3 regions of the Cupriavidus sp. HPC(L) genome follow, and region 2 is predicted to be linked to each of the others. Evidence: predicted binding sites of a transcription regulator. Region 2 holds the regulator's gene; each other region holds the start of a gene.
The links. Region 2 encodes LexA, which represses DNA repair genes until DNA is damaged. Its sites were predicted from a motif close to ACTGTATNNNNATACAGT; they were not measured.
Positions count from the first base shown of each region.

Region 1: B551_RS18820 (ATP-dependent helicase) is a predicted target of LexA. The motif match lies at 9,197-9,214, and genes of this name have one in related genera.
Region 3: B551_RS13525 (putative DNA modification/repair radical SAM protein) is a predicted target of LexA. The motif match lies at 4,050-4,067, and genes of this name have one in related genera.

Region 1 is NZ_AMPR02000421.1:18-10,069, reverse strand. It holds gene B551_RS18860 (phenylacetate--CoA ligase family protein) at 1-918, shown strand, start outside; gene B551_RS18855 (YbaN family protein) at 941-1,363, opposite strand; gene B551_RS18850 (nitronate monooxygenase family protein) at 1,475-2,452, opposite strand; gene B551_RS18845 (class I SAM-dependent rRNA methyltransferase) at 2,777-3,979, opposite strand; gene B551_RS18840 (DUF493 family protein) at 4,106-4,396, opposite strand; gene B551_RS18835 (D-alanyl-D-alanine carboxypeptidase family protein) at 4,420-5,625, opposite strand; gene B551_RS18830 (alpha/beta hydrolase) at 5,740-6,384, opposite strand; gene B551_RS18825 (ferredoxin) at 6,473-6,793, opposite strand; gene B551_RS18820 (ATP-dependent helicase) at 7,039-9,156, opposite strand; gene B551_RS18815 (TlpA disulfide reductase family protein) at 9,487-10,032, opposite strand.
Region 2 is NZ_AMPR02000444.1:68,596-78,647, reverse strand. It holds gene rpsF (30S ribosomal protein S6) at 1-167, opposite strand, end outside; gene B551_RS22145 (asparaginase) at 314-1,309, opposite strand; gene lexA (transcriptional repressor LexA) at 1,584-2,240, shown strand; gene B551_RS26770 (hypothetical protein) at 2,363-2,536, shown strand; gene B551_RS26300 (hypothetical protein) at 2,735-2,884, shown strand; gene B551_RS25400 (hypothetical protein) at 3,195-3,509, shown strand; gene B551_RS22130 (DUF2188 domain-containing protein) at 3,570-3,794, shown strand; gene B551_RS22125 (hypothetical protein) at 3,797-4,423, shown strand; gene B551_RS22120 (SOS response-associated peptidase) at 4,702-5,358, shown strand; gene B551_RS22115 (hypothetical protein) at 5,355-6,221, shown strand; gene B551_RS22110 (hypothetical protein) at 6,368-6,766, opposite strand; gene B551_RS22105 (hypothetical protein) at 6,936-7,298, opposite strand; gene B551_RS25270 (hypothetical protein) at 7,354-7,695, opposite strand; gene B551_RS22095 (glycoside hydrolase family 104 protein) at 7,713-8,219, opposite strand; gene B551_RS26295 (hypothetical protein) at 8,470-8,748, shown strand; gene B551_RS22090 (hypothetical protein) at 8,749-9,432, opposite strand; gene B551_RS22085 (hypothetical protein) at 9,432-9,719, opposite strand; gene B551_RS22080 (host specificity protein J) at 9,721-10,052, opposite strand, start outside.
Region 3 is NZ_AMPR02000223.1:23,394-33,445, reverse strand. It holds gene B551_RS13540 (VWA domain-containing protein) at 68-1,147, shown strand; gene B551_RS13535 (Fic family protein) at 1,398-2,924, shown strand; gene B551_RS13530 (SOS response-associated peptidase family protein) at 2,967-3,950, opposite strand; gene B551_RS13525 (putative DNA modification/repair radical SAM protein) at 4,079-5,290, shown strand; gene B551_RS13520 (UdgX family uracil-DNA binding protein) at 5,287-6,861, shown strand; gene B551_RS13515 (LysR family transcriptional regulator) at 6,806-7,717, opposite strand; gene B551_RS13510 (CaiB/BaiF CoA-transferase family protein) at 7,838-9,052, shown strand; gene B551_RS13505 (tripartite tricarboxylate transporter substrate binding protein) at 9,099-10,052, shown strand, end outside.

The sequences.
Region 1 (10,052 bases), on a different contig from region 2:
ACCGCGCGTGCGATGTTCGCCGCAGGATTTCGCCGCGGCGAGCTGGTCTACAACACCTTCTCGTATCACTTCACGCCGGCCGGCATGATGATGGAAACCGGTGCGCACCGGCTGGGCTGCTGCGTGTTTCCGGCCGGCGTCGGCCAGACCGAATCGCAGGTGCAGGCGCTGTCGATGCTGCGGCCCGCGGCCTACGCCGGCACGCCGTCCTTCCTGAAGATCCTGCTCGAACGCGGCGCCGAGCTCGGCCAGCCATGCAGCCTGGCCAAGGCGCTGGTGTCGGGCGAGGCGCTGCCGCCTTCGCTGCGCGCGTGGTTCGTCGAGCGCGGCATCAAGGTGCACCAGATGTATGGCACCGCCGATGTCGGGCTGATCGCCTATGAGAGCGAGGGCGCCGACGGCTGGGTGGTCGACGAGGGCGTGCTGGTCGAGATCGTCGAACCGGGTGGCACGCGGCCGATGCCGGAGGGTGAGGTCGGCGAAGTGGTGGTCACGGTGCTGGGCAACGAGGACTATCCGCTGATCCGCTTCGGCACCGGCGACCTGTCCGCCGTCGTGCCGGGCTCGTCGACGACGCCGAGCCCCTGCGGGCGCACCAATATCCGGCTGCGCGGCTGGCTGGGCCGCGCCGACCAGACCACCAAGGTCAAGGGGATGTTCGTCCATCCGGGCCAGATCGGGGAGGTGATGCGCCGCCATCCCGAGCTGCGCGCCGTGCGGCTGGTGGTGACCGGCGCGCCGGGCGCGGACGTGATGACGCTGCATTGCGACGCCACGCGGGACGATCAAGGGCTGGCCGATGCGATCGCCGTGTCGATGCGCGACGTGATGCGGCTCAAGGGCGAGGTGAAGTTCGTGCCGGCCGGTTCGCTGCCGCAGGACGGCAAGGTCATCGAGGACGCGCGCAGCTACGACTGAGCGCGTCCAACGGGGCGCGCGTTCAGCGGCGCCGCGGCGGTTCCGGATCGGCCGGCGGCGCGGCCGATGCGGGCCCATAGCCGCCGCGCGGCCGGGTCGGCAGGTACAGCAGATAGGCCGTCGCCACGACGCCGATCGCCAGCAGCGCGATCGAGAATGCCGGCCTGGCGCGCAGCAGCCAGGCCGTGGTCGGCAGCGAGATCCACATCATCCCGATCGCCAGGATCTTGGCGCGCAGCGGGATGCTGCGGTGGCGCTGCCAGTCGTGCACGATCGGCCCGAGCCGGGGATGGCTCATCAGCCAGTCGTGGAAGCGTTCGGAGCCGCGCGCGAAGCAGGCCGCGGCCAGCAGCACGAACGGCGTGGCGGGCAGCACCGGCAGGAAGATGCCGAGCACCGCCAGCACCATGCAGACGATGCCGAGCGTGGCCCAGGCCGCGCGCACCAGGCGTTCGCGGCGGCTGCGCCGGACCTCGGCAATGACGACAGGGGGTTTATCCAGCGGGGAATCTCCAGCGGTCTGCGGGGACGACCGCGTCCGCGGTGGCGGAGGCGGTCAGCAGGCGGCGCACAGGCGTGCCTTGGCCGCATCGTACTCGGCCTTCATCCGCGCGACAATCTCGCCGGCCGACTGGATCGCGTCGATCTGCCCGACGCCCTGGCCCGCGCCCCAAATGTCCTTCCACGCCTTGGCCTTCGAGCTGCCGCTGGAGAAGTCCATCTTGCTCTTGTCGGCCTGCGGCAGGTTTTCCGGATCGAGCCCCGAATTGAGGATGCTCTCGCGGATGTAGTTGCCGTGCACGCCGGTGAACAGGTTGGTGTAGACGATGTCGGCGGCGGCCGCATCGGTGATCGAGCGCTTGTAGGCCTCGCTGGCATGCGCTTCCTGCGAAGCGATGAAGCGCGTGCCGACATAGGCGAAGTCGGCGCCCATCGCCTGCGCCGCCAGCACCGCGTCCCCGGTGGCGATCGAGCCCGACAGCGCGATCGGGCCGTCGAAGATGCGCCGCACCTCGCCGACCAGCGCGAACGGCGACAGCGTGCCGGCATGCCCGCCGGCACCGGCCGCGACCAGGATCAGGCCGTCGACGCCGGCCTCGATCGCCTTCTCGGCATGGCGCAGGTTGATCACGTCGTGCAGCACGATGCCGCCATAGCTGTGCACCGCGTCGATCATCTCCTTGACCGGCGCGCGCAGCGAGGTGATGAAGATCGGCACCTTGTGCTCGACGCAGACGCGCACGTCCTGCTCCAGCCGGGCATTCGACGCATGCACGATCTGGTTGACCGCAATGGGCCCGACCGTGGCGTCGGGGTTGGCCGCGCGGAACGCCGCCAGTTCCTGCTGCATCTGCGTCAGCCATTCGTCGAGCAGCTCGGCCGGGCGCGCGTTCAGCGCCGGAAACGAACCGACGATGCCGGCCTTGCATTGCGCCAGCACCAGTTCGGGATAGCTGACGATGAACATCGGCGACGCGATCACGGGCAGCGTCAGGTTCTGCAGGGCGGCGGGAATCTGTTTGGCGGCGGGCATGGTGTCTCCTGGACCTCGGAAGCGATGCGTGGCACCGGCTTTTTTTGAACGATCGTTCGATTATAGGAAAGCTGCGCGAGGCGACGGTAGGGCAACGGTAGAGGCCCCAGTCTAGCGCCCGGTAATCGGCGATGAACCAAAAAAAAGCCCCGCGTCCGGGGCGGGGCAATTACCACGAAGACTGATACATCGACGGCGGGCACCTGCCAATGCCGGAACCGTCAACGGCATGGTAGAGCGGCAATATGACGATCCGGGGACGACCCGGTGACGTCTCGGTGAAGCGGCAAAAGCGTCGGTGCAACGGGTTGCGCCCGGACGTGCCTACACCCGCTGCAGCAGCAGCCCCTTCAGATATTCGCCCTCGGGGAAGGCCGCCAGCATCGGATGGTCGGTGCCGGCCGACAGCCGCTGCAGGATGCGCGCATCGACGCGCGCGTCGGTGGCGGCGCCGGCCACGATCTTGTGAAACAGCTCCATGCCGATCGCGCCCGAGCATGAATAGGTGAACAGCAGACCGCCCGGCCGCAGCAGCTGCATGCCGACCAGATTGATTTCCTTGTAGGCGCGCGCGGCGCGGTCGATATGCTGGGCCGACGGCGCGAACTTGGGCGGATCCAGCACGATCAGGTCGAACTGCCGGCCCTCGGCGCGGAACTGCCGCAGCGACTTGAACACGTCCGCGTCGAGCCACGTCGCACGGCCCGCATCGAAGCCGTTCAGCGCGACATTGCCCTCGGCAATCTTCAGCGCCTCGCCCGACGAATCGATCGACACGACCGACGCCGCGCCGCCGCGCAGCGCCGCCAGCGAGAAGCCGCCGGTGTAGCAGAAGCAGTTCAGCACCTCGCGCCCTTCGGCGAGGTCGCCGACCAGCTTGCGGTTGTCGCGCTGGTCGACATAGAAGCCGGTCTTGTGGCCGTTGCGGACATCGACGTAGTAGCGCACGCCATGCTCGGTCACCGACAGCTCGGGGTCGGGGTCGGCGCCGGCCAGCACGCCGGTCACCAGCTCCAGCCCTTCGCGCTCGCGCACCGCGGCGTCGGAGCGCTCGTAGACGTTGGGGCAACCGGTCTCCCTGACCAGCGCCTGCACGATCGCGTCCTTCCACTGCTCGACGCCGGCGGCATTGAACTGGCAGACCAGTTGCGCCTGCTCGGCGCCGCGCCCGGCGCCGTAGTAGTCGACCACCAGCCCGGGCAGACGGTCGGCCTCGCCGAACACCAGCCGCACCGCGTCGCTGTCGCTGACCCACTGGCGGCGATGGGCGACCGCCGCGGCGACGCGGCGCTTGATCAGCGCATGGTCGACCGGCTCGTTCTCGTCGAAGGTCCAGACGCGTGCGCGGATCTGCGAGTGCGGACTGTAGGCGGCCTTGGCGAGAAAGCGGCCGTCGGCGGCGCGTACGGTGATGGTGGCGCCTGGCTCGGCGCGGCCCTCGACGCGGTCGACGCCGGTCGCATAGATCCAGGGATGGCGGCGCAGCAGGGACTTCTCCTTGCCGGGCTTCAGGGTCAGGGTATTCATGATTCAGGGAAGAGGGACCGCGCATCGGCGGCCTCGAGATTCACCGCGCGGGTGGCTCCCCTCTCCCGCCTGCGGGAGAGGGGCCGGGGGGGGGGAGGGCGGCAGCAGTGGCCAAGGCCGAAGGCGTTACAGCACCACCTTGACCATCGGATGCGCGGTCAGCGCGCGATACAGGTCGTCGAGCTGCTCGCGGCTGGTGACCCAGACCGTCACGGTCAGGCCAAGATAGTTGCCGTTGCGCGACGGGCGCATCTCCATCTTGCCGGCGTGGAAGCCCGGATCGAATTCCTGCACCAGCGTGACGATGGCCTCGGCGAAGCCATCCTGCATCGCGCCCATCACCTTGATGGGGAAATCGCTCGGGTACTCGATCAGCGAAGGCCGGTCGGACCCGTTGTCGGTGTTGTCGGCGCTCATGGCGGCGGCCTCCTTGTTGCTTGTTACTTGCGCTTGAACCACAGGCGGATGGTGTCCCAGATGCGGCCGAAGAAGCCGGCCTCCGGCACCTCCTCCAGCGCGACCACCGGGAATTCCGCCACCTTGGTGGTGCCGTCCATCAGCTTGACGGTGCCGACCTGCTGGCCGGCCGAGATCGGCGCCACCAGCAGCTCCTGCCGCTCCAGCACCGGCTTCAGACGGCCCGCGGTGCCCTTGGGCACGGTGACGTAGGTCTCGTCGCGGACGCCGATCTTGATGGTGTCGTTGCTGCCCTTGTAGATGTCCGGCGTGGCCAGTACCTGGCCCTTGTCGTAGAGGCGCAGCGTGTCGAAGAACTGGAAGCCGTAGTTCAGCACCTTCAGGCTTTCCTGGGTGCGGACCTGTTCGCTGGTGGTGCCGATCACGATCGAGATCAGGCGGCGCGAGCCGTTCGGCACGTTGGCCAGCGGGCGCTTGGCCGAGGAAATCAGGCAGTAGCCCGCCGAGCGGGTGTGGCCGGTCTTGACGCCGTCCACGGTCGAATCGATGTACAGCAGGCGGTTGCGGTTGGGCTGCTTGATCTTGTTATAGGTGAACTCCTTTTGCGAGTACATGCCGTAGTACTCGGGGAAGTCCTGGATCAGGCGCGTCGTCAGGATCGCCAGATCGGCCGCGGTGGTGTAGTGGTTCGGGTCGGGAATGCCGTCGGTATTCGTGAAGTGCGTGCTCTTCATGCCCATGCGCTGGGCCTCGCGGTTCATCATCGCGACGAAGCCTTCCTCGGAGCCGCCAACGGCCTCGGCCAGTGCCAGCGCGGCGTCGTTGCCCGACTGCACGATCAGGCCCATCAGCAGGTCCTGCACCGTGACCGGCTTGTTCGGCTCGATGAACATGCGCGACTCGTCGCTCTTGACCTTCAGAACGACATTGGTCGGCACCACGGCCTGGTCCAGCGTCAGCCGCTTTTCCTTCAGCGCCTGGAAGGCCAGGTAGGCGGTCATGATCTTGGTCAGCGAAGCCGGCTCGATGCGGGCGTCGGCATTCTGCGAGCCGAGCGCCTGCCCGCTGGTGACGTCGTAGAGCATCCACGCCTTGGCTGCCACCTGCGGCATCGGCACGGCCTGCGCGCGCACCGTCAGCGGTGCGCTGGCGAGCGCGAGCACGGCGGCGCTGGCCAGCAGGGTATGGGCGATGCGGTGGGAGAACAGCGGCGAAGCTTGATTGAACATGTTTTCAGGTTCCGACAAGAAAGAAAGGGCAGCGTCGCGCCGCCACGCGGACGTGGCGGCGGGGCATGGAGCGGCGGCCACGGATCGCCGTGGCCGCCCGCTCAATGCCCGGGCTCAGCGCTGCCACGCATTGACGACGAGCTGCTTGATCAGATGCAGCTTGCGATGGAAGAAATGGTCGGCGCCGGGAATCACCGTGACCGGCAGCTCCTGCGGCCGCGCCCAGTCGAGCACGCTGGCGAGCGGCACGGTCTCGTCCTGCTCGCCGTGGATCACGATGGTGTCGGCGGGAACGTCGGCGACCTGCCAGCGCGAGGCCGCGGTGCCGACCATCGCCAGCCGTTCGGCCGGCGTGCCGGCCTCGGCGAGGCGCCGCGCCACATGGCTGACGACGAAGCTGCCGAACGAGAAGCCGGCCAGCGCCAGCGGCAGCGTGGCCGCGTCGGCGGACCAGTCGCGCTGCTGGCGCATCCAGTCGATCACCGCCAGCAGATCGTCCTGCTCGCCCTGGCCGTTGTCGTGCTCGCCGGCGGTGCCGCCGACGCCGCGGAAGTTCGGCCGCACGGTGGCGTAGCCCAGCTGCACGAAGGCACGGGCCAGCGTCTGCGCGACCTTGTTGTCCTTGGTGCCGCCGAACAGCGGATGCGGGTGGCCGACCAGCGCAAGGCCGCGCACCGGGGCGGCCTGCGGCAGGTCGACCGACACGTCGATCGCGCCGGCGGGTCCGGCAACGGTGAGTACCTGGGTATGCGCGTTCATGGCAGGAAGGGCGGAAATCCGGGAACGAAAGGGAGCGTGGGCGGCGGCTGGCAGCGGGATGGCGACGGATGCGGTCCGAGCGCGGCGCTCAGCGATCCACCATCAGGCGTTCGACCGGCTTGCCGTGGATCAGATGGCTGTCGATGATTTCGTCGATGTCCTGCTCGTCGACGAATGTGTACCAAACGGCCTCCGGGTAGACCACCAGTACCGGACCGAGTTCACAGCGGTTCAGGCAGCCCGCCTTGTTGATCCGCACGCGGCCCTCGCCGCCGGCGATGCCCAGCTCCTTGCAGCGCTTCTTGGCGTATTCCTGCATCGCCTTGGCGTTGTGGTTGGCGCAGCAGTTTTCGCCCGGCTCGCGCTGATTCAGGCAGAAGAAGACGTGGTGCTGGTAGTAGCTGCTCATGCGTGGGAGGGCGCGGCACGCTCGGCTGGGCCGCGCGGGCGGCTGGGCGCCGGTCGGAACGGTGGGAAGCTCGGAATTATACGGCGAGCCGGGGGCCGTTTCGACCGCATGGCGGCGTCTGCAGGGCGCCGCCGTGGCGGGAGTTAGCTATGGCGCACAACAAGCGCCGGTCCGACGCCCGCGTCGCAGGCCCGGCGTAACGGGTGTCCGCAGGCTACGCCCGCGCTACGGCCCCTACGGCCGGCTCATCGCCACATATTGCGCATCCGCGCGGCCAGGTCGACCGCCGGCAGCGACGCGCGCTGGGGCGCCGCGTCGACCGGCGGAGGCGGCGGCCACGCGCGGCTGTGGAAATGCGGCATCACGCGATTGGGCAGGAAGCGCGTGCGCGACGCATACACGTGGCGGTCGCCCATGCCGGGCTGCTGATGCACGTAGAAGCGCTGCGGCACCACGATATCGAGATGGTCGCGTGCGCGCGTCATCGCGACATAGAGCAGCCGGCGCTCTTCCTCGATCTCCTCGGTGGTGCCGGTGGCGAGATCCGACGGCAGGCAGCCGTCGACCGCGTTCAGCACGTAGACCGCCTTCCACTCCTGGCCCTTGGCCGAATGGATCGTCGACAGGATCAGATAGTCCTCGTCGCGCAGCGGCACGCCCGATTCGTCGCTGGAGGCATCGGGCGGGTCCAGCGTCAGCTCGGTCAGGAAGCGTTCGCGCGAGCCGTAGGTCGCGGCGATGCGCGCCAACTGCTGCAGGTCGGCGGCGCGCGCGGCGGCATCGTCGTGCAACCGTTCCAGATGCGGCTCGTACCAGCGCAGCACGCGTTCGAAGTCGACCGGCCATGCCGCCGCGGGGGCCATCGCCTCGCGCGCCAGCGCGACCAGTTCGGTCCATGCCTCGGCGGCCGCCGGCGGCGCTTCGAACGATTCCAGTGCGAACAGCGGATCGCTGGCGAGCTCCAGCCCGTCGAGCACGCGCGCCGCGGTCTTGGGCCCGACGCCCGGCATCAGCTGCAGCGTGCGAAAGCCCGCCATGCGGTCGCGCGGATTCTCGAGCCAGCGCAGCGCCGCCAGCATGTCCTTGACGTGGGTCGACTCGAGGAATTTGAGTCCGCCGAACTTGACGAACGGAATGTTGCGGCGGACCAGCTCCAGTTCGAGCTGCGCGCTGTGGTCGGCGGCACGGAACAGCACCGCCTGCGCCATCAGCGCCAGCCCTTCCTCGCGCCGCGCGAGAATCCGCTCGACCACGAAGCGCGCCTGCTCGGTCTCGTCGTTGACCACCACCACGCCGGGCTTCTCGGCGCTGGCGCGGTCCGACCACAGGTCCTTGGTGAAGCGCTCGGCCGCCAGCCCGATCACCGCGTTGGCCGCGGCCAGGATCGGCTGCGTCGAGCGGTAGTTGCGCGACAGCGTGACCTGTCCCGCCGGTGGCGAGAAGCGGTGCGGGAAGTCGAGGATGTTGCGTACGGTGGCGCCGCGGAACGCGTAGATCGATTGCGCATCGTCGCCGACCACGGTCAGGCCGCGGCCGTCGGGCTTGAGCGACAGCAGGATCGCCGCCTGCAGCGCATTGGTGTCCTGGTATTCGTCGACCAGCACGTGGTCGAAGCGCTCGCCCATGTCGCGCGCCAGCGCCGGCTCGGCCAGCGCCTGTGCCCAGTACAGCAGCAGGTCGTCGTAGTCGAGCACCTGCTGCTTCTGCTTGGCCTCGACATAGCCGGCGAATAGCGTGCGCAGCGCGTCGACCCACATCGCGTAGCGCGGGAACTGGCGCTGCAGCACCTCTTCGAGCGGCAACTGCGTGTTGACCACGCGCGAATAGATCGCCAGGCAGGTTTCCTTGCGCGGAAAGCGGGCGTTCTGCGCCGACAGGCCGAGGTCGTGCCGCACCACGTTGATCAGGTCGGCCGAATCGCCGCGGTCGCTGATCGTGAACGAGGGCGACAGGCCCAGCGTCTCCGCGTATTCGCGCAGCAGCCGCGCGCCGATCGCGTGGAAGGTGCCGGCCCATTGCAGCGCCGCGCGGCCAGGATTGGCCGACGACGTGGCGCCGTTGCGGGCGGCGAAGGCCTGGTCGACGATGCGCTCGACGCGCCGGCCCATCTCGACCGCGGCGCGCCGCGAGAACGTCAGCAGCAGGATGCGCCGCGGATCGGCGCCGCCCAGCAGCAGGTGCGCGACGCGGTGCGCCAGCGTATTGGTCTTGCCCGAGCCCGCGCCGGCGATGATCAGCAGCGGCTGGTCGGTCGGGTGCTCGACCGCTTCACGCTGCTCGGGATTGAGCGCGGCGAGATAGTCGACCGGATCGGCCGGGTCGGCCGGGGCGGCGGCGGGTGCAGGAGCGAGAGCGACGGACACAGTGGCGAGCGAGGGCGAAAACCGGAAATGTTCGCCGCAGACTGTATATCCATACAGATGTGTTGGGCAAGCGGGGGATGGTTGAAGGGGCGAGAGGGGCGCTTTTGGCGTGGTAGCGCCGGAGTTGCCCTCTCCCCCGGCCCCTCTCGCGAGCGGGCGAGAGGAGCAAGCCGGCAGCCTTGTCGAACGCCTGCGGCCAGCTATCTCGCCCGCCTTCGCGAGAGCCTTGCCGAATGCCTACTGGGTTCTCCCTCTCCCGTTTGCGGGAGAGGGTTGGGGAGAGGGCAAGCGGCGCCGGCATACCGCGGCCGCCCCTTCCCAGTCAGCGCATCAAACCGCCTTGCCCAGTGCCTCGTCCAGCAGCTTGTGCAGGCTGTCCCATTCCGGCTCGCCGACATAGCGCTTCAGGATGCGCCCGTCCTTGTCCACCACGAAGGTGGTCGGCGTCAGCTGCACGTCGCCGAAGGCCTTGGCCGCGGAGCCGTCCGAATCGAGCGCGACCTTGAACGGCAGCTTGCGCGTCTCGGTGAAATTGGTCACGTACATCGGCGGGTCATAGCTCATCGCCACGGCGACGAACTCGAGGCCCTTGTCCTTGAACTGCTGATAGGTGCGCACCATGTCCGGCATCTCCTTGACGCAGGTGGTGCAGCTGGTGGCCCAGAAGTTGACCATATAGACCTTGCCCTGCAGCTGCGCGGTGCTGACGCGCTCGCCGGACAGCAGCACGAAGGTCGCTTGCGGCGCGTGCCGGGCCGGGGTCAACGCGCGGTAGCCTAACCAGCCGAGCAGGACCAGTACCAGCAGGCCCGCGACCAGCGGCCAGCGCTTGCGGGCAGAGGCGGGACGTTCCGGTTGGGAGGCGGACGAAGTCATGATGGGCCGACCGAAGGAGG
Region 2 (10,052 bases):
TTGGCCAGCTTCTGGATCATGTAGGCCAGTTGACGACGGCCCCAGTCTTCCACGCGATGCACCTGGCCGTTCTGCGACGTGACCAGCGTCTTGTAACGCTCGATCATGGCCGGCACTTGCTCGCTCTGGTCCGGATGGACGATGAATACGATTTCGTAATGACGCATTGACGCTCCTTTTGGGATAAGCCGCCCGGGCGTCAAGTCCGGTGCAGCAAGGGTTAAATAGCCGGCGAGTATAGCCCGGAACGGCCACGACGGCAAGCCGGATGGATTCAGGGCTGGATTGGCGATTGTGCGGGCCAGACGCTCCTTCAGATCTGCGCGAAGAACTGTTGCAGCCGAACCGGATCGCCGCCCAGGACCGGCTCTGCGCCAAGCGCCAGCAGCAACGCCACCCGGGCCTTGTACGGATTCAGGTCGCCAGCGGACACGAAGGCCCCCGCGGCAGGATTAGGCTGAGCCGGCGCGATCACATTACCGGCGCCGGTGCGCGTGCTGCGCACCACCGCGACACCGGCCCGCGCCGCATCGGCGAGCGCGGCCACCAGCGTCTCGTGGATCGATCCATTGCCGGCGGCCGCGACTACCACGCCGCGCACGCCGCCGGCCACCAGCGCATCGACCACCACGCGACCCGGCTCCGCGTAGCTGGCGACGATTTCAACCGCCGGCCACTGCTGCGGCAGCGGCAAGGCCTGACGCGGCAGCCGCAGCGGCGCGCGCGTGAAGCGCACCAGCGCATCCTGCACCAGCCCGATCGGCCCGGCGCCCGGCGAAGCGAACGCATCGACGGCCGAGGTATGCGCCTTGACCGCGTCGCGCCCGGCGTGGATCTCCTGATTGACCACCACCAGCACGCCTTTGCCCGCCGCCTCCGGATGCGCCGCGACGCGGACGGCATCGAGCAGATTCAGCGGCCCATCGGCCGACAGCGAGGTCGCCGGCCGCATCGCGGCGGTCAGCACCACCGGCACGCTGGCCACGCCCGCCAGGTGCAGCAGCATCGCCGTCTCTTCCAGCGAATCGGTGCCGTGCGTGATGACAATGCCGGCCACGTCGTCCTGCGCGGACCAATGGTGGACCCGCGCCGCCAGCCGCGCCCACAGGCCGAACGACATGTCCTTGCTGTCGACCTGCGCGACCTGCTCGGCCTCGATCCGCGCGACATCCTTGAGCGCCGGCACCGCGTCGAGCAGCGCCGATACCGGCACTGTCGCCGCCTGATAGCGGGCGCTGCTGGCGGCGCTGGACGAGGAACCGGCGATGGTGCCGCCGGTGGCGAGAACGATTACGCGAGGCAGGGTCATGGGCACGAGATGTTCGTAAACAGGCGGCGATTGTACCCGCCGGGACAGGGCACTCCCCTACGGTCTTGCCCTGCCCCGCGGTCGGACCGTACGCAGCCGAAAGTGGACGACGATGCAAATTCCTCTTGCACTTCGACCGATACTGTATAAAATCACAGCACACTGTTCAAACGTACAGTGTTGCACATGGCGGTCCCCGATGCTCCCTCCCCGCGCGCCTCACGGCTTGCGGCGACGACCGGACCGCCACCGGATACAACAACACGGACAAGCCATGGCGACTCTGACACCCCGGCAGCAGCAGATCTTCGACCTGATCCGCAACACCATCCGGCAGACCGGCATTCCGCCGACCCGCGCCGAGATCGCTGCGGAATTCGGCTTCTCGTCGCCGAATTCGGCCGAAGAACATCTGCGCGCGCTGGCTCGCAAGGGCGTGATCGAGCTGACCCCCGGCGCTTCGCGCGGCATCCGGCTCAAGGTCAATCGCAGCGACTCCGAAATGCCGGACCAGTTCTCGCTGCCGATGGCCGGCGTGATGCAGCTGACGCTGCCGCTGGTCGGCCGCGTCGCCGCGGGTAGCCCGATCCTGGCAGCCGAGCACATCGACCGCCAATACCAGGTCGACGCCTCGGTCTTCGACGAACGCCCCGATTACCTGCTGCGCGTGCGCGGCATGAGCATGCGCGATGCCGGCATCTTCGATGGTGACCTGCTGGCGGTCAAACGCGCGCAGGACGCGGCCAACGGCAAGATCGTGGTGGCCCGTATCGGCGAGGACGTGACCGTCAAACGGCTCAAGCACCGCGGCGATGCGATCGAGCTGATCGCCGAGAACCCCGACTTCGCCAACATCATCGTGAAGCCCGGACGCGAGGAATTCTCGCTCGAGGGCATCGCGGTCGGACTGATCCGCCAGTCCGGTTTCTAGCGCAACCAAGCAATCCGGCAGGCGCCGCCGCCTTGGCGCCAACTCAGTCATGCAGCCGCACGAGCCGCAGGGCCCCGTGTTGCCGCAAGACTTCCGCTGACGCCTTACCGAAGAGGACCACCATGCTGCAAGCCGACCGCTCCCTGACCCGCTACCCCGTCAAGCCGACGCCGTTCCGCCAGTCCAAAGGTGTCCGCATCTATCAGGGCGCGCAGCGCCGCACGATGGTCGGCAGCATGGCCGCGATCTGCCGGATGCTCGAACTCGATCAGCCGGGCGTGAAGCTGAACGCGTGAGCAAGTCTCGCTCGTGGGACCGCTGCGACAAGATCGACTGCGTTGAAGGTGTGAGAGCACGCTTGCGCGAAGCGTGAGATACGGCGGTCCGGCGACAAGCGACGCTTCTCGCGCATCGCAACAAACCTTTACAACTCGGACCGTGAATTCGTCGAAGCTTGGCCTAGCCTTTTCCCATGCTTTTCGAAGGAGACGGCCATGCCTTCGTCAGACGACACCATCAAGCTGCTTCGTCCCGGTCGCCGCACCATGAACTGGCACGACGTCGCACTGATTGCAGCCGGTTGGATCGCGCTGTGTGTCGGTGTCGGGTGGACGATCACCAAAGCCGCTGCTCGGTTGGTCTGAAGACCACGAGCGCCCTCGCCCGCCAGCCCGTTGTCTCGGCACAAAGCAAAACAGCCGCTCGATGAGCGGCTGTTTGCATGGGATCTTGGGGTGGCTGATGGGACTCGAACCCACGACGACAGGAATCACAATCTGAGGCATCAAGCCTTATTCGGAGCGGCTTTCCGGGTAGCTCGTGGGAATACTGATCGAAATTCGAGCACGGCTGCATGCGGCTTTCCGGGCTGCTATTCCCACGAGAACAAAGGCCTTTTCACGACCTGCCCGCGACCCTATACTGTATATCCATACAGTATACGTAGAGTGCATCATGGGCAACAGCAAACTAGCCAACGGCTGCTCAGTCCCTTCCGCCAACCCTACCCCGCGCGCGTCGCCTCAGACTGGCATCCTGACCTATGTCGGCGGCCACAAGATCGCAGAGGCCATGCAGACCCTCCCCCCGCCCACCCGCACCGGCCCCGAGCACGCCGAGGCGGAGATCGACACCGAATACCAGGGTCGCGTCCGGATCTTCTTTGAGCGGAGGACCTCGCGCCACCACAAGAGCTCCCACATGTTCTGGTCAGCCTATCGGGCGGAACCGGTGCACGGCGCCTGGGATTCTGACGCCGGTCAGACGTAGCCCTATACCGCCGCGGCCGCCCCGTGCATACAACGGAAGTGACACGCATAGGAGGCGACCATGGCAGGGAATATTCACGTCGTGCCGGCCGACGGCGACGGATGGGCGATCGAGGTAGAGGGATCGGGCCGGACCAACGTACATTATCCGTCCCAGGAAGAAGCCATTCGGCAGGCGGCCGAGCAGGCGAAGCAGGCAAAGGTCGAACTGTTCATCCACGGCCGGGATGGCCGAATCCGGGAGCGCAACAGCTTCGGCAACGACCCCCGCGACATCAAGGGGTAGCCGTGGCCACCGCTCGGCCGCCTGCCCCTACGCTGGCCGAGCTCTCCCCGATGCTGCTCGAGGAACGCCGTGCCGTCCCCCCGGGCGACTGGCACTTCGAGATCAAGTACGACGGCTACCGGCTGCTCGCGGCCAGCAAGCCGGCGCGCCTTAAGTCCCGCAACGGGCACGACGCCACCGCCTGGTATCCGGAAGTCGCAGCCGCCGTCGGCAACCTGAAGGCCGGCTGCATCTTCGACGGCGAGGTCTGCGTTCTGGACGAGCACGGCCGGAGCGACTTCGAGCTGCTGCACCGTCGATCGGCGCGCCGCGGCAAGCCGCCCGGCTCGCACCACGTGGCCTACTGCGTCTTCGACCTGCTAGTCAATGGCGGCCGAGACATCCGTGGCCAGCCGATCGAGAAGCGCAAGGCCGCCCTCCGGAAGATCCTCGACTGCTGCCCGGACACTCTGCTCTTCGTCGACTGGGTCGAAGACGGCGACTGGCTATACCAGCAAGCGCTGACGCTGCAGCTGGAGGGCATCGTGGCCAAGCGCGCTGGCAGCGCGTATGCCGCCGGGCGGCGATCACCCGACTGGGTCAAAGTGAAGCGTCCCGGGGCGATCCCCGCGGAGCGGTTCAGACGGTAGAGCAACTAAATTCTTCGTGACATGCGGCCGGCGGCTTATATAGCATTTGCCTTCGCAACGTGGAGGCGGACATGGCCGAGTACTCGAGAATTCAGGAGCTAGTGAAACGGCGGCATGGCATCACGGCACAAACCTGCTGGATCGCCCATGTGAAAGAAATCAATGGATTGCCAATGAGGCCGTCGCGGAGAGTTGGGGCTAGGAAGAAGCCATGTCCAGATCGTTGGATCAAGCCAATCGAGCAGGCCATGCGCGATCTCCATCTTCTGTGACTGGCAATGTGCAACAACTATCGACCGACACAGAAGCAACTACTGCGCGATGTCTACGGCGTCGTGCCGCCATCGCTAGACTGGAAGCCCGAGACGTGGCCCGACTATCTGGCGCCCATCATTCGATCCAACGCCGACGGCGAGCGAGATTGCGTGCTGGCGAACTTCCGCATGGTCCCGAAGGACCGGATCCCGCCAGGCGTGAAGCGGTTCGACACCACCAACGCGCGGTCAGAGACCATCGGGGAGCGTCGGACCTTCTCCGGACCGTGGAAGACCGGCCAGCTCTGCCTGGTGCCGATGGAGAGCTTCTACGAGCCGAACTACGAGCATGGCCCGAAGTCGGTGCGCTATCGGATCTGGCTCAAGGACGAGCCGACGTTTGCCGTTGCCGGACTTTGGAGGGATTGGCCGGACGGCATGTTTTCGTTCACCATGCTGACCGTCAACGCCGAGCAGCACCCCACCATGAAACGGATGCATGCGCCCGGGAAGGAGAAACGGTCGATCGTGATCGTGCCGCGGGAGGGGTGGGACGATTGGCTGCGGTGCCGAGACACCGAGGTGGCGCGCAGCTTCTTGGGGCTGTATCCGGCGGAGAGGATGGAGGCGGAGCCTGCTCCTGTGCAAAAACTTACTGAACCGAAAGCCCATACGCTATGAACGAGAATCACCCACTATTCGGCGACACTTTGCCGGATGTGTTCGCAAAGTATTTGGTCACTTTCAACTGCGAGAACCTCTCGAGCGTAGAGATCATTGGGCAACGAGAGGTTGCCCAAAGACTGACGTACTCAGGCTTCATTGTGGAAATTCGCGGGCACTGGTGCATCTGCACTGCTGGGCACTGTATTGAAGAGATACGGAGCTTGCTCTCTGCAGGTCAAGATTTACGGAACTGGGTAATCGACGATTCGGCGATCCAGGCGCCGCCGGGCCGTCTGCCCCTACCCTTCTCTCCCGATTTCACGCGAGACATCCACCTGGTAACTCACGAGGAATATGGGCTCGACTATGCATTAATTCTCCTCAGCGACCTCACCAAGCTGGGACTCCAGAGCAACGGAATTCGGGCAATCGACGTCCGAAAATTGGACGACCCGTTTGAACGAGCAGATTACTGGGTCTTATGCGGCGTTCCCGCGCAAACTATCGTAGATCATCACACGGCGGACATGGTGACGAAGGAGTACACCGGAATCGTCATAAAACCACTGGAACAAGAGCCAGAGGACTGGCCTAACCCGAAAGACGCGCCGCGCCTGTACGGACAGCTATATGAGTCGTCGAGGCCAGAAGACAACACTCTTAATATCGCAGGTATGAGCGGCGGCCCGTTGTTTTCCCTCGTCAAGAACACCGACGATACATACCTCGTCAAGCTGATCGGCATTCAGAGCGCATGGTGGCCAGAGCGCCGGATCATTGCGGCATGCCCGGCAGCACCACTGTTTGATGCTCTTGAGAGATCCTTGAGAGAACTTGAGCAAGCCGAAGAGGCAGAGTCGCCTGCTGATGGGGCTTAGATCAGCCGGCCCACGCCTCCACAGTCTTCCGATGCCGCGCCGCACAGTCGCCAAGCGCAGCAAGCACCACGGTCATCCAGTCCTGCCAGACGTCGTAGTCGGCCACCGTCGGCGCGTCCGGTACCACGCATGGAGCCGCCAGCGCGCTATCGAGTGGCGGCGGCTCGCTTGGCAGCGTCGACGGCGTCGGACAGCTTGCGCACCCGGAAATCGTCAGGGCGGCAATCAGCAGGCAAAGGCTTCGCATTCTTCAGTTCCTTCCGGATGGCGCTGGCCGCGGCGTCCAGCTCCGTCGTGATGCCACGGTACTCGTCGGCCCGGGCTCGGATGTCAGCGCTGGCCGTCTTGAACTCGCCCAGCGCTTGCCTGGCGGCGGAGAGATCCGTCTCCGCCCGCGTGGCATTCAGTTCCGCGATCTCGGCATCCTTTCGCCAGCCGTTCACCGTCCAGCCGGCACCGAATGCCGCGCTGACCAGCACCGCCGCGGCTACCGCGCGCCACGGCACGCCGGCCGCAACGGCTCGAATGGCAGTAGCCCGGATCATCGTTTCCTCGTCCCGCATTCGGCGTACAGCTTCGCCGTCGTGTCGATGTGAGCCAGCAACGCATCCCGGCCGGCGCCACGCTTGATCGTTGGCAGCGGCGGGCAGCCCTCGCGCTCCGCCGGCGGCGCCGTAGCGCAACCCGCCAGCAGCAGACAAAACAGAATCGCCCTCACCTGGCGCCCTCCTTCATCTTCCGGTTTGCAGCCTCGATCGCGCCGTTGAGGCGCGATCGCTCCGCCTCGGAGAGCGGCTCTGGCTTGGCGCGCGTCGCCTGCTGTTTGACGGTGCGCGCCGCCTGCGCCGATGTCTCCGCCGCTTGGGCTGCCGCGCCGGCCGCCGCCGACGCTGTCTCAGCGATGTCGCCGAGCTGCGGCGCCAAGGCCTGCAGCGTCTTGGCAAACGTGCCCTGAAGCCGCTCGATCTCCGCCGCATGATCGGATCGCATTTGCACGATCACGTCCCGGGCCTGCCATTGCGCCAACGCATAGCCGCCGACGCCTCCGCCCATGGCGATCACCAGCACGATCGTCACGGCCTCGAGCGCGTGAGCTACCCGACGGAACGTATCTCGATGCCGGCGCAGCCAGTCACGTACCCTTCTCATCCAGCTTCTCCTTGAGGTGGCGGACCTCCGCGGTCAGCTCGGCGATCGTTCGTTTCAGGTCGCCGATCTCGCGCAGCAGGTCGTTGCGCTCCTTGTAGGCGGTGTCCGCCCGCTGCTCGGCGAGGTCAGCGCGAGCATTCGCCTTGTCGAGCAGATCCTGCAGCCGCTCGATGATGTCGGTCTCGGCCTGGCTGCGCGCCCCTTCAACGCGGTCAGATCGCCAGACCTTCCTGACCAGCCAGATCGCCCCGCCGATCGCGGCCAGAATCGCCCCGAATGCCCCGCTCGCGCCCCCCGGCACGTCCACCATCGCGTTCAGATCCATCGTCCTTTCCAGTGGGCTTACGCCTCGATGTCGGTACCGCCGTGCGCCACGTAGACGTCCCGCAACGTCTCCAGCCGGTGTTCGCGCTGGCCGTAGCCGGCGCCGGGCAGGCTGGCCCATTCCTGCCGGCACTTGCGCACGGCCTCGGCGAACCGGCCGGCCAGCAGGTCGGGCAGCCCGCCACGGCGCTTGACCAAGTAGGCAGCGACGATGTCCTGCGATCGCGGGGTAAAGTCGGCTACGCCGCAGGCGCGGCTCGCCCAGTCCCACGTGTCGGTCCGGATCTTCCCCGGCACGGCCGCCATGATCTGGTAGCGGCCGGCGGCGTTGCTCAGGCCCCAGCGCGTCGGCACCACGATGCGCGGGTGCCGGTCGTAGCCGGTGAACAGCTTGCCGCCGACGTTCACGTTGTAGCCGTCGTCGCTGCCGGCCACCGTCGACGTTCCTTCGCTGTACGCCAGCATGTCGAGGAAGGCGGCCATGTTCTTGCCGCCCGGTAGCTGGTCCGGATCAGTGAATGGCATTGAGGCTCCAGAAACGAAAAATGCCCGCGCATGGCGGGCTCGGATGAAAAACGATTGCGGCGATACCGTGCGACTCGTGTCGCTTGTAAACCGCCTTGCCTCTCACTACGATCCTGCAGACGCCTCTGATGAATGACTGCAGACGCGTCTGCATCCCACGATGGTGGGGTGCTTCATCGCTGCGCCGTCAGTACCATGACGGTGCCGGCTTAGGCCGAGAACACCAAAACGAGAAACACCGAGGGTCACAATGAAAGGCATCTTCACGCTTGTGCCTGCAACGCTGGTTGCAGCCACGCTCTGCGCCTGCGGTTCCTACGCGCCTCGCCCCATGGAGCCAAACCCGAACGATCCAGCGCAAATCGCCCGCAGCGCTGGCAAGGCCTATTACGAATGCCTGGAAGCGAAATCGGCAAGCTGCGCAGATGCTCGCGCTCGCATGATCCAGGCCGACAAAGCGGCTAAGGACGCGGAGATCCTTCGCATTCGTTCCCTCGGCGGCAGGTCGTTCAAGATCGGCAGCGAATAGCTATCCCATGTTCGTCACGTCGACGAGCAGATACGAGGCAATCCCGCCGTACGCGCCGTTGTAGAAGGGCTGGCTCGGGATCACGTGCTCGATGTAGTAGAAGGCCTCCATGATGTTGCCCTGGAGCTTCACTCCACTGACTTCCGTGATGATGTCTCCTCGAGCGTTCGGATCTGTGGGGGGCTCTGGGGACAGCCAGAACTCGCTATAGATCATCCCGCCTTGCACTACGGCGTACTGCTTGCCAGCTGGTAGCGTCCATGTCTTCGGCGGGTTCACTGAGTCGGTTGTGTACACGCCATCCAAGCGCATGTACGAGTAGCCCGAATCGAACGTGATCGCTCCATTTCCATCGCGCACCCTGATCCCCCAGCCGCTCGTTGGTGCGGTCGGGCGGTCGAACAGATAGACGCGAATCGCCGTCCCCGGACTACCAGAACACCGCATGCCCACCGTGTAGGTGTTCCCACTCTGATGGACCGAGACGACTGTCGCATAAGCCGTCTCGCAACGAAATGCGAAGATCGGGAACTGAGACGTGAACGAGAACGTCAGGTCGCTACCGCCCCATCTGGTGGTGGGCACCGTCGTGTAGTTGTTGACGGACATCAGCGCGAGATTGGCGAACGTGTCGTCAATCAGCACCGTCCCCCAGTCGTTAAGAACTCGGAAGCCAAAGGACATCAGCGGACACCATAGACGATCAGGGAATTTGACCTGTACTGAAGATAGGTGCTGCCCACCCAATCCCAGGACAGGACGTTCCCGGAAACGGTCGCGACAGGACAGAACACTCCGGACCCTTGAAATGGCACGGCGATCGCGAATCCCTCTCCTTGAGAGAAACCCGGGACGTTGATGCTCCCCGGGTTCGTTCCGCTTTGAAGCATGCCGATGATCCGCCCGGCGCGATAGCTGGTGTCGAGCGTGATGTTGCCCGCGGCATCTCGAACTCTGATTCCGTAGGCCATATCACGCGCTCAAATCGCCGATCTGCACCCGAGGCCAACTCTCCGACCCGTTGTAGTACTTGTCGTAGGTGGCTCGGCTTTCCCGTCGTCCGGAGCCATTGGCGGCGTTGAACTCGATTGCCCCGGTGCGGAAGTTCATCCGCAGCACCCGCTGACCGAAGCTGTTCACCGCATCCGACTCGAGCCAATCGGCAAACTTGGCCGACCCGATAGATGCATTGCCGATGAAGGCCTGATTGATGAAGGTCTGCCCGTTCTGGATCACGAACGGCGCCGAGATCTGGCCGTTGACCAGGTTGAGCAGCGCGAACCGGTCAGCTTGGAACAGCACCT
Region 3 (10,052 bases), on a different contig from region 2:
CTGCCTCGAGTTCACGCGTCGGAAACTACAGTACCATCGTTCTTAACCACGCGCCAAGGAGCAGGGCATGCAGTTTCTCTGGCCTCAAATGCTCTGGCTGCTGCTCGTGCTCCCCGTGCTGGCAGCGGCTTACTTCTACGTGCTCGCCCGGCGCAGAAAGGCCGCCCTGCTGTACGCCAGTCTCGCGCTGCCGCGCGCGGCGCTCGGTCCGAGGCAATGGCTTAGGCGCCACCTCCCTCCCCTGCTCTTCCTGCTGTCGCTCGGTACCGCGTTGCTCGCCTGCGCGCGTCCCAGTGCGACCATCACGCTGCCGGCCGACACCATCACGCTGGTGCTCGCGATGGACGTCTCGCGCAGCATGGAGGCGACCGACGTCGCACCGACCCGCCTCAGCGCGGCCCAGCAGGCCGCCACCAATCTGGTCACCGGGCTGCCGGCCAACGTGCGGCTTGGCATCGTGTCATTCGCGGCGACGGCCTCGGTGGTGCTCAGCCCGACCGACAACCGGCAGGACATGCTCGAGGCGATCGAGCGCTTCCAGCTCCAGCGCGGCACCGCGACCGGAAGCGGCCTGATCGAAGCGCTTGCCGTGCTGTTCCCGGACGATGGCATCGACCTGGAGTCCGTGCTGTTCGGCAGCGCATCGGAGCTGATGGAGAACCAGGGCCGATCGTTGGACGAATCGGCGGCCGCCGAGGCCGCACGCAATCGCGAAAAGCGCGCCAGGCGCGACGACCGGCCTGCGGCGGAGCCCGGCTCCTATCGGCACGGCGCGGTAATACTGCTCAGCGATGGCCGCCGCACCACCGGCCCCGATCCGGTCATCGCGGCCCGCATGGCCGCCGAGCGCGGCGTTCGCGTCTATACGGTCGGCTTCGGCTCGCAGGATGGCGGGGCCGCCAGCGGTTCGACCATGTCTTACTACATGCAGCTGGACGAACCGGCCTTGCGGGCGGTGGCAAAGCTCACCGGCGGCGAATACTTCCACGCAGGCTCCGAGGCCGACCTGAGCCAGGTCTATCGCCAGCTCAGCACGCGGTTTGCGCTGGAGCGCAGGGAGACCGAGATCGGCGCGCTGTTTGCCGGGGCCGCGGTGCTGCTGCTGGTGGCGGCGAGCGTGCTGTCGGTGCTGTGGTTCCGGCGCTGAAGCCTGGGTCGTGTAGACGAAATGGTAAGACTCGGGACCTTTTATAGATGAATTGGTAAAGGGAGTAGAGAAATTGGTAAGTTGGCACGGCACCGTCCCATCAGGTCTTGTCAAGCCCGATACCTTCGAGGGCACGACGCCCCATAGATGAAACGGTAAGTCCGAGGGCAAAAAATAGATATTCTAGTAAGTCGAGTAGAAGGTTTGGTAAGCTGCCGCGAGCAAACCGCCCAAAGTTGCATCGCAAAATATGGCACTTACATCACTCGGTTACATGGCGCTGGTCCAGAAGTTCGATCTGCGCGTGCCGCCGCTACGCTCGACGTACGAGCTGGCCGACAAGACAGGCGTGTTGACTCGGCACACTGGCCCCGATGGCACCACTCGTGTGATTTACCCGCGAAACAGGTACCGCGGCGGCGACTCGATCGTCGATCACCTTCTCTTTGCGCTGAAGAAGGAACAGTTGGACCTGACTGTCCTGGCGGCACTGTTCGAGCACCCGGAGGCCATCGCGGCCGTGCAGGAATGGCTCCGAGCCGCGCCCACGTCGCGCTATGCCCGATTGAGCGGTTTCTACGCCAAATGGTTGGCTGGAGCCCAGTTCGACTACAACGTGCCTTCCGGCGCGCCCCGCATTCCGGCGCTCGACGAACGCGCGTATATCACCGGCCCCGTCAAGAACGATACCCAGTTCGGCGTCCAGAACAACCATCTCGGACCGCCTGCATTCTGTCCGGTGGTGCGACGCACCGACGAACTCGCGGCCTGGATTGCGTCTGACCTGCCAGACAAGGTCGCCGCGGCGATTGAGCGCCTTGAGCCAGAGGTGCTGGCCCGGGCCGTCGATTATCTGTATCTCGCCGAAACCCGTTCGACATACTCGATCGAGAGAGAGGTGCCCGATAACCAGCGCGTGGCGAAATTCCGTCGATTGCTTCAGTTTGCCGGCGCACCTGGACCTTTGACCGAGGACCAGCTATGCGAATGGCAAAACGAAATCATCTCGGGCCCGCGTAGCGAGTATTCGTATCGCGACAGGCAAAACTGGCTTTCGCGCGGTGGCCGCATGCGGAATATGGCGGACTATATTCCTCCGAATCCCGAGCAACTTGACGCAATGATGGAAGGCATTTCGCAGGTGGCCAGCCTGATTCAGACAGGGACTGTCCATCCCATCGTTGTGGCTGCCTGTGCATCTTTCGGCTTCGTGTTCGCTCACCCCTTCTACGATGGCAATGGGCGTCTGCACCGCTTCCTGATCCATCACCTGCTCCGGCAGGCCGGGGTCACCCCGGAAGGCGTCGTCCTGCCCATATCTGCACGCATGCTCAAGGAAATCGACACCTATGCCGGCTTGCTGAAGGCGTACTCGGCACCGCGCACCGCACTGCTCAATTACGTATTGGACGCCGACAGCGACACGATTCTGATCAAGTCGCCTCAACCGTATTGGCTGTATGCGTCGTTCGACGCGACTGCGTTGTGCGAGTTTGTGTTCAGGTGTATCGAGCAATGCGTCGAGCACGATCTGGCGCAGGAAATCCAATACCTGCGAGCCTACGACGCCAGTCTAGAGCGCATAGAAGGCTGGCTTGATCTGCCACAGTCGCGGCTTTCCAACCTGATCGATCTCATCGTGCAGAACCACGGAGAATTGTCGAAGCGAAAGCGCAAGCTGTTCGAAGACCTGACCCACGATGAAGTCGAACGGATAGAAAGCATCGTCCGGGACGAGTTCGACGAATACCTCAACACCTTCGGGCAGTCAGGCTGATACGCACCATCCCCGTCGGCCATGCGGCCACGGCGCTCCCCACTAAGCCGCCAGCCGATACTCGAAGAACGGCCGCTCGCGGTCATCCAGGATCGCGTACAGCGCGGCCAGATTGGCAGGGTCCGGGTTGAGCCACGCGTCGACGTGCTGCGGCTTGATCGGAATGACGCAACGGTCGTGGCCGGCCGCGGCGACTTCGGGCGGCGGCTCGTCGGTGATCGCCGCGAACGAATAGAGGTCCGGTTCGCCGGCCTCGCCCTTGTGTCGCGACCACAGGCAGGCGATCAGCAGATCCTGCGGCGGATCGGGACGGAACTCCAGCACGACGCTCTGCTCCTTCTCGTCCGGACCGAGTTCGCGGTGCTCGAGCCGATGCCGGGCCACGTGTTCATGAAAGGCGCGGATCGGCAGGATGCCGTGGCGGTAGCCGAACAGTTGGCGCCATGCCGTCTCGAGATTGTCGCGGCGTGCGTTGTACGTCCCGGGCTTTTTTCTTTCCATCGACACGTCCCAGCCGGGAAGCCGGCAGCGGTAGCGCATCGGCACGATCGTGCGCCGGCCGTCCACCTCGATCATCACCGGCGCGTAATAGCCCGGGAAGATCATCGCGTCCTCCGGGGCGGGCGTGGCGCGTTGCAGGTCGGCCAGGTTCTGCTGCAGCCGGGCGATCTTGTCGGCGGCGATGCGCTGCTCGTTCTCCGCCTTGCGGGTCGGCCGCCCGGCAAGCGCGCGCTCGGCCTCCGCCAGGCGCGCCCGCTGGCGGAACAGCTCCGCTTCCAGCCCATTGGCTTGTTCGCGGTCGCCGGCGGCGATCAGCGCGGCCAGCTCGCGCTCTTCGGGGTCGCCCTCCTCGCCTCCCCCGCCGCCCTGCGCGAACGCGACGCGCATCGCCTTGGGCAGCTTCTGCCACTCCTGGTCCTTGCGCTTTTGCCAGAACAGTTCGAAGAACTGGCGAAGGCCCATCACCGCGCCGTACTGGCGCGTGAACTTCCTGAAGTCGGCCTTGATCTGCGCGGCGTAGCACATCGGACTCTCCCTTTGGCGCTCACGAGTACACCATCGTCGCAGCCATCGCAGGGAGCGGACATCGGTATTGAGCCGAGGCAGCTCGATCCCGCCTATAATACTGTACATTCATACAGTATGGTTTCCCGATGGAACTGCTCACCAAGCTGGAGATCCTGGCGGACGCGGCCAAATACGACGCCTCCTGCGCCAGCAGCGGCGCACCGAAACGGGATTCGCTCGGCAAGGGCGGGCTGGGCGCCAGTACCGGGGCCGGCATCTGCCACAGCTTCACGCCCGATGGGCGCTGTGTTTCACTGCTCAAGATCCTGCTGACCAACTTCTGCCAGTACGACTGCCAGTACTGCGTCAACCGGCGCTCGAGCAACGTCCCGCGGGCCCGCTTTTCGCCGCGCGAGGTCGTCGATCTGACGCTGGACTTTTACCGGCGCAACTATATCGACGGCCTCTTCCTCAGCTCCGGCATTATCCGCAGCGCCGACTACACGATGGAGCAGCTGGTCCAGGTGGCGCGCTCGCTGCGCGAGGAACACCAGTTCCGCGGCTATATCCACCTGAAGACGATTCCGGACGCCGATCCCCGGCTGATCACGCAGGCGGGCCAGTATGCGGACCGGCTCAGCGTCAACATCGAGCTGCCCACCGACGGCGGCCTGCAGCGGCTGGCGCCGGAGAAGAATGCGCATACGATCAAGCGCGCCATGGGGTCGATCCGGCTCGCCCAGGAAGAGGCGGAGAGCGACAAGTCCGCGCCGGGCCGCGCGCCGGCCGGCCAAAGCACGCAGATGATCGTCGGCGCGGACGAGGCCGATGACCGCACGATCCTGCAGACCGCGCAGACGCTGTACGGCGCCTACAAGCTGAAGCGCGTGTATTACTCGGCGTTCAGCCCGATTCCCGACAGTCCCTCCGGCCTCCCCGCGCAGGCGCCGCCGCTGCTGCGCGAGCATCGCCTGTATCAGGCGGATTTCCTGATGCGCGGCTACGGCTTTCAGGCCGAGGAGCTGTTCCAGTCCGCCGGCGACCTCCCGCTCGACATCGACCCGAAGCTGGCCTGGGCGCTGGCGCATCGCGAGTCGTTTCCGGTCGACCTGAACCGTGCGCCGCAGGCCTTGATCGCCCGCGTGCCCGGCATCGGCATGCGCAATGCGAAGCGGCTGGTGGAGCTGCGCCGCTCGCGCGCGATCCGTTATCAAGACCTGGTGCGGCTGCGCTGCGCGATGGACAAGATCAAACCGTTCATCGTGGTGCAGGACTACCGGCCGGCGCAGGCGGACCGGCCTTCGGAGCAGTTGCGGCGGGCGCTGGCCGCGCCGCCCGTGCAGCTGGCGCTGCTATGAGCGGCGCCAGCTCGCCGGTACTGGTGGTCGACGGCGGCTACGCGGGCTGGCGTGCGCAGGCCTTGCGCGCGCTGGCGGCCGGCTGGCCGCCAGAGGCCGTCACCTGGGTGGAGCGCGGTTCCGCAGCGTGCACGGGAACGGAACAGCTGAGGCTGCTCGATGCCGACGCCGCGCCACCTTCCGGCGATGGCGAGCCGTCGGCGCAGCGCCAGGACACCGCCGGCGCCGCCCCGGCGATCCGCGTATCGAAGGCGTTGGCCGCCCTGCTGCAGCAAGCCGCGCGCTACCGCTCGCCGCAACGCTGGGCCTTCCTCTATCGGGTGCTGTGGCGATGGTGCCAGGGCGATCGCGCGGTGGCCTCGCCCGCCGACGAAGACGGCGCGAGGCTGCACGCGATGGCCAAGTCGGTGCGGCGCGCCCACCACGACATGATTGCCTACGTGCGGTTTCATCGGCGCAGCAATGGCGGGAGCCCGGAATACCTGGCCTGGTACGAGCCCGAGCACGACGTGCTGGCCGACGCCGCCGACCACTTCGCGCGCCGCATGGGCGGCTCGTCGTGGTGGATCGGCACGCCGCAGGGCGCGGCGCTCTGGGACGGGCATACGCTGCAGTTGTCCGAGACACCGGCCAGCGGGGTGGCCGGTGCGGTGGCCGGCATCGATGTCGACGCGCTGCGCGCAGGCGCCAGCGCCGACGACATCGAGCCGCTGTGGCTGGCCTATTACCGCAGCATTTTCAATCCGGCCCGCCTGAACGAAGCCGCGCTCGAGCAGCACATGCCGGTGCGTTTCTGGAAGGGGCTGCCCGAGGGCCGCCTGATACCGGCGATGATCGCCGACGCCCGCAACGGCGCCCGACGCGTCGCACAGGCTGGCGCGGTCGGCACGATGAGGGGCAAGCCGGTCGCGGTGAATCCCGAGGACGCGCAGCCGCTGCGCCCGGCGCCCTCTTCGCTGGACCAATGCCGCCGCTGCGAGCTGTGGCGCCATGCGACCCAGGCCGTGCCGGGCCACGGTCCGCAGACGGCCCGCATCATGCTGGTCGGCGAACAACCGGGCGATCAGGAAGATCTCGCCGGGCGCGCCTTCGTCGGGCCGGCGGGCAAGGTGCTGGACGAGGCGATGCGCCGCGCCGGCGTGCCGCCCGATTCCCTCTACGTGACCAATGCGGTCAAGCATTTCAAGTGGATCGCCCGGGGCAAGCGGCGCCTGCACAAGACGCCGGCGCAGCTCGAGGTCGAGGCCTGCGCCCATTGGCTTGACGAGGAACGGGCGCGGGTGCGGCCCTCGGTCATCGTCACGTTGGGCGCGACCGCGCTCGGCGCGATGCTGGGCCCAGAGGCCAGTCTGCGCGACCACCTGAACGCGCCGGTGCGGCTAGGCGACGCCTGGCTGGTCGCCACCTGGCACCCGTCCTATGCGTTGCGGGTCGATGACGCCGGCAAGCGCGAGGACATCGTCTCGGCGATCGCCCAGGCCATCGCGAAGGGCCGCGAACTCGCCGCCGCCGCGGTTACTCCGCCATCGCCGCCATCGCCGCCGTCGCCTTCTCCCGCAGGAAGGCGATGAGGGTCGTCACGGCCCGCGTCTGGTAGCGGGCCGGCATATACAGCAGATACATCGTGGTCCGCAGGAAGGCCAAGTCCCGCGGCGGCAGCGGCAGGCGAACCAGCGTCCCGGCCGCCAGATCCGTGGCCACCATGTATTGCGGCACCAGGCCGACGCCGATCCCCTGCAGGATCGCGTCGCGCAAAAAGAAGAAGTTGGCCGACATCAGCCGGGGGCGAATATGCGGCCGGGCGCCGGCGGTTCCGCCCAGTCCGGCCAGTTGCAGCCGCTCGCCGGTCAGCTCCGAGGTGATCAGCGGCAGGTCGCGGAACTGCGCGAGCGAGCCCGGCATGCCGACCTCGCGGGCCAGCTCCGGCGTCGCGCAGGCGACATACTCGATGTCCCCCAGGCTGTGCGCCACCGCATTGGTCGGCGTCTCGCCCATCACGCGGATCGAAAAGTCGACCGCGCCCTTGATCAGGTCCTCGATGTCGTTGTCGAAGATCACGTTCAGCGTGATGGCCGGATACATCCGCATGAACTCGATGAACCAGGCCGACATCGTGTGCTGGCCGAAGCCGCTCGGCACGGCGAGTCGCACCGTGCCGCTGAGCCGCTTGCCCAGGCTCTGTACGGATTCCCGCGCCGCCAACAGCTCGCGCCGGATCGCGCGGCCGTGTTCGTAGAGTTGGCGGCCCAGCTCGGTAGGCTCGAGCTGGCGGGTACTGCGCCTGAGCAGTTCCGCGCCCAGCTGCCGCTCGAAATGGTTCAGGCGCTTGCTGACGTTCGCCCGGCTCATCCCCAGTTGCCGGGCGGCCCGGCTCAGGTTGCCGGCGTCGATGATATCGACCAGCAGAGACAGCGCGCTCAAATCCATTGTCAACTCCGAGGTGTCAGGTATGGTGATTACCCGTTGCAATTGTCAAACTTTATCAACATATAGACAATCTGCGCTGACCAAGAACACCGGATCGTCCCCGGGGAGGGGACGCTGACCATGCATCACGAAAACAATGCCGCATCGCTGCCGCTGGCCGGCGTGCGGGTACTGGACCTGTCCCGCGTGCTGGCGGGGCCGATGTGCGCGATGGCGCTGGCCGACCTCGGCGCCGACGTCATCAAGGTCGAACACCCGGCCCGCGGCGATGACACCCGCGACTGGGGCCTGCGCATCGGCACGCGCAATACCTCGTACTTCAACAGCGCCAACCGCAACAAGCGCTCGATCACGCTGGACCTGCAAAGCGAAGCGGGTTTGAAGCTGGCCCGCGAGCTGGCCGCGCGCAGCGACGTGGTGATCCAGAACTTCAAGGTCGGCGGCGCGGAAAAGCTGGGCCTGGGCTACGAACAACTGGCCGAGCGCAATCCCCGGCTGGTGTACTGCTCGATCTCCGGCTACGCCCGCTTCACGCCCGAGGCCGAACGGCCAGGCTACGACCTGGTCGTCCAGGGCGAGGCCGGCGTGATGGCCACCAACGGCGAAGCCGGCCAGGGACCGCTGAAGTTCGGCGTGGCCGCGGTCGACATGTTCACCGGCATGTATTCGGCGCAGGCGATCCTCGCCGCGCTGTATGCGCGCCAGTCGAGCGGACGCGGACGCCATGTGCAGATGGCCCTGTACGACTGCGGCCTGATGATTACCTCGTACTACGGCATGGAGGCCCTGCTGCAGGGCGGGGATCCGGCCAAGTTCGGCAATGCGCATCCGTCGATCGTGCCCTATGGCGTGTTCGATGCCGCCGATGGCCCGCTGGTGATCACCGTCGGCAACAACGGCCAATTCCAGCGGTTCTGTCGCGACGTGATCGGCCGGCCCGAATGGGCCGAGGACGAGCGCTTCGCCACCAACACCGCGCGCTCGCGGCATCGCGATACGCTGCTGCCGCAGCTGCGCGAGGCGCTGCGGCAATTCACGCGGGCCGAACTGCTGCAGCGCCTGACCGCCGCGCAGATCCCCTGCGGCGAGGTGCTCGGCATGTTCGACGCGCTGCAGTCCGAGCGCACCGCGCAGGCCGGCCTGCTGCATCGCTACGAGGACAGCGAGGCGGGTACCCAGTCGGTGCTGGCGCCGCCGTACGCCATCGACGGCCAGCGCATGCCGGTGCGGATGCCGCCGCCGCACATGGGCGAACACACCGAGCAGGTATTCAAGGAACTGCTGCAGCTCGACGACGGCGCAATCGCGGATCTGCGATCGCGCGGCGTCATCTGACGATCGAAATTCCCAATCGACGCTCTCAATAGACGGAGACAACAGCATGACCAAGCTGACCCTCAGCCGCCGCCAGATGCTCAAGGCCGGGGCCGCCGCCTCGATGGCCGCGATGATGCCCGCCGCGTTCGCGCGCAACGGCTGGCCGGACAAGATCATCAAGATGGTGGTGGCCTTCCCCGCCGGCGGCCCGACGGACACCGCCGCGCGCATCGTCGCGCAGAAGCTGTCCGAACGGCTGGGGCAGCAGGTCATCATCGAGAACAAGCCCGGCGCGTCGGGCTCGATCGGCACTGCCAGCTTCATCAAGAGCGCGCCCGATGGCTACAACCTGTCGATGTTCGGCATGCCGGCGCTGCTGGCCCCGCTGATGTACAACAACAGCGCGTACGACGTGAAGAAGGACTTCCAGTCGGTTGCGACCGTCTACGTGCTGCCGATGGCCATCGTCATCAACCCGAACGTGGTACCGGGCGTGGAGACGCTGGCGGACCTGATCCGCTTTGCCAAGGCCAGCAAGACGCCGCTGAACTACACCAGTTCGGGCACCGGCAGCTTCGGCCATCTGGCGATGGAGCAACTGAAGGACCTGGGCGGCTTCGACATGATGCACGTGCCCTACCGCGGCAGCGCGCCGGCCGTCGCCGATCTGCTCGGCGGCCAGGTCGGCACCATGTTCGCCGACGTCGTGGCCGCGCTGCCGCATATCCGGGCCGGCAAGCTCAAGGCGATCGCACTGAGCTCGCCCAATGCCAAGGTGCTGCTGCCCGGCGTGAAGACGGTGTCCGAGCAGGGCTTCCGCGGCTTCGACTTCGATTCGTGGGGCGGCCTGATCGCGCCGCTCAATACGCCGCAACCGATCGTCGACCGGATCGCCAGCGAAACGCGCGACATCCTGTCCAACGACAAGGAACTGCAGCAGAAGCTGGTGACGGCCGGTGCCATTGCCTCGTTCCAGGACGGCAAGCAGATGCAGGCGCGGCTGAACAAGGACTACGAT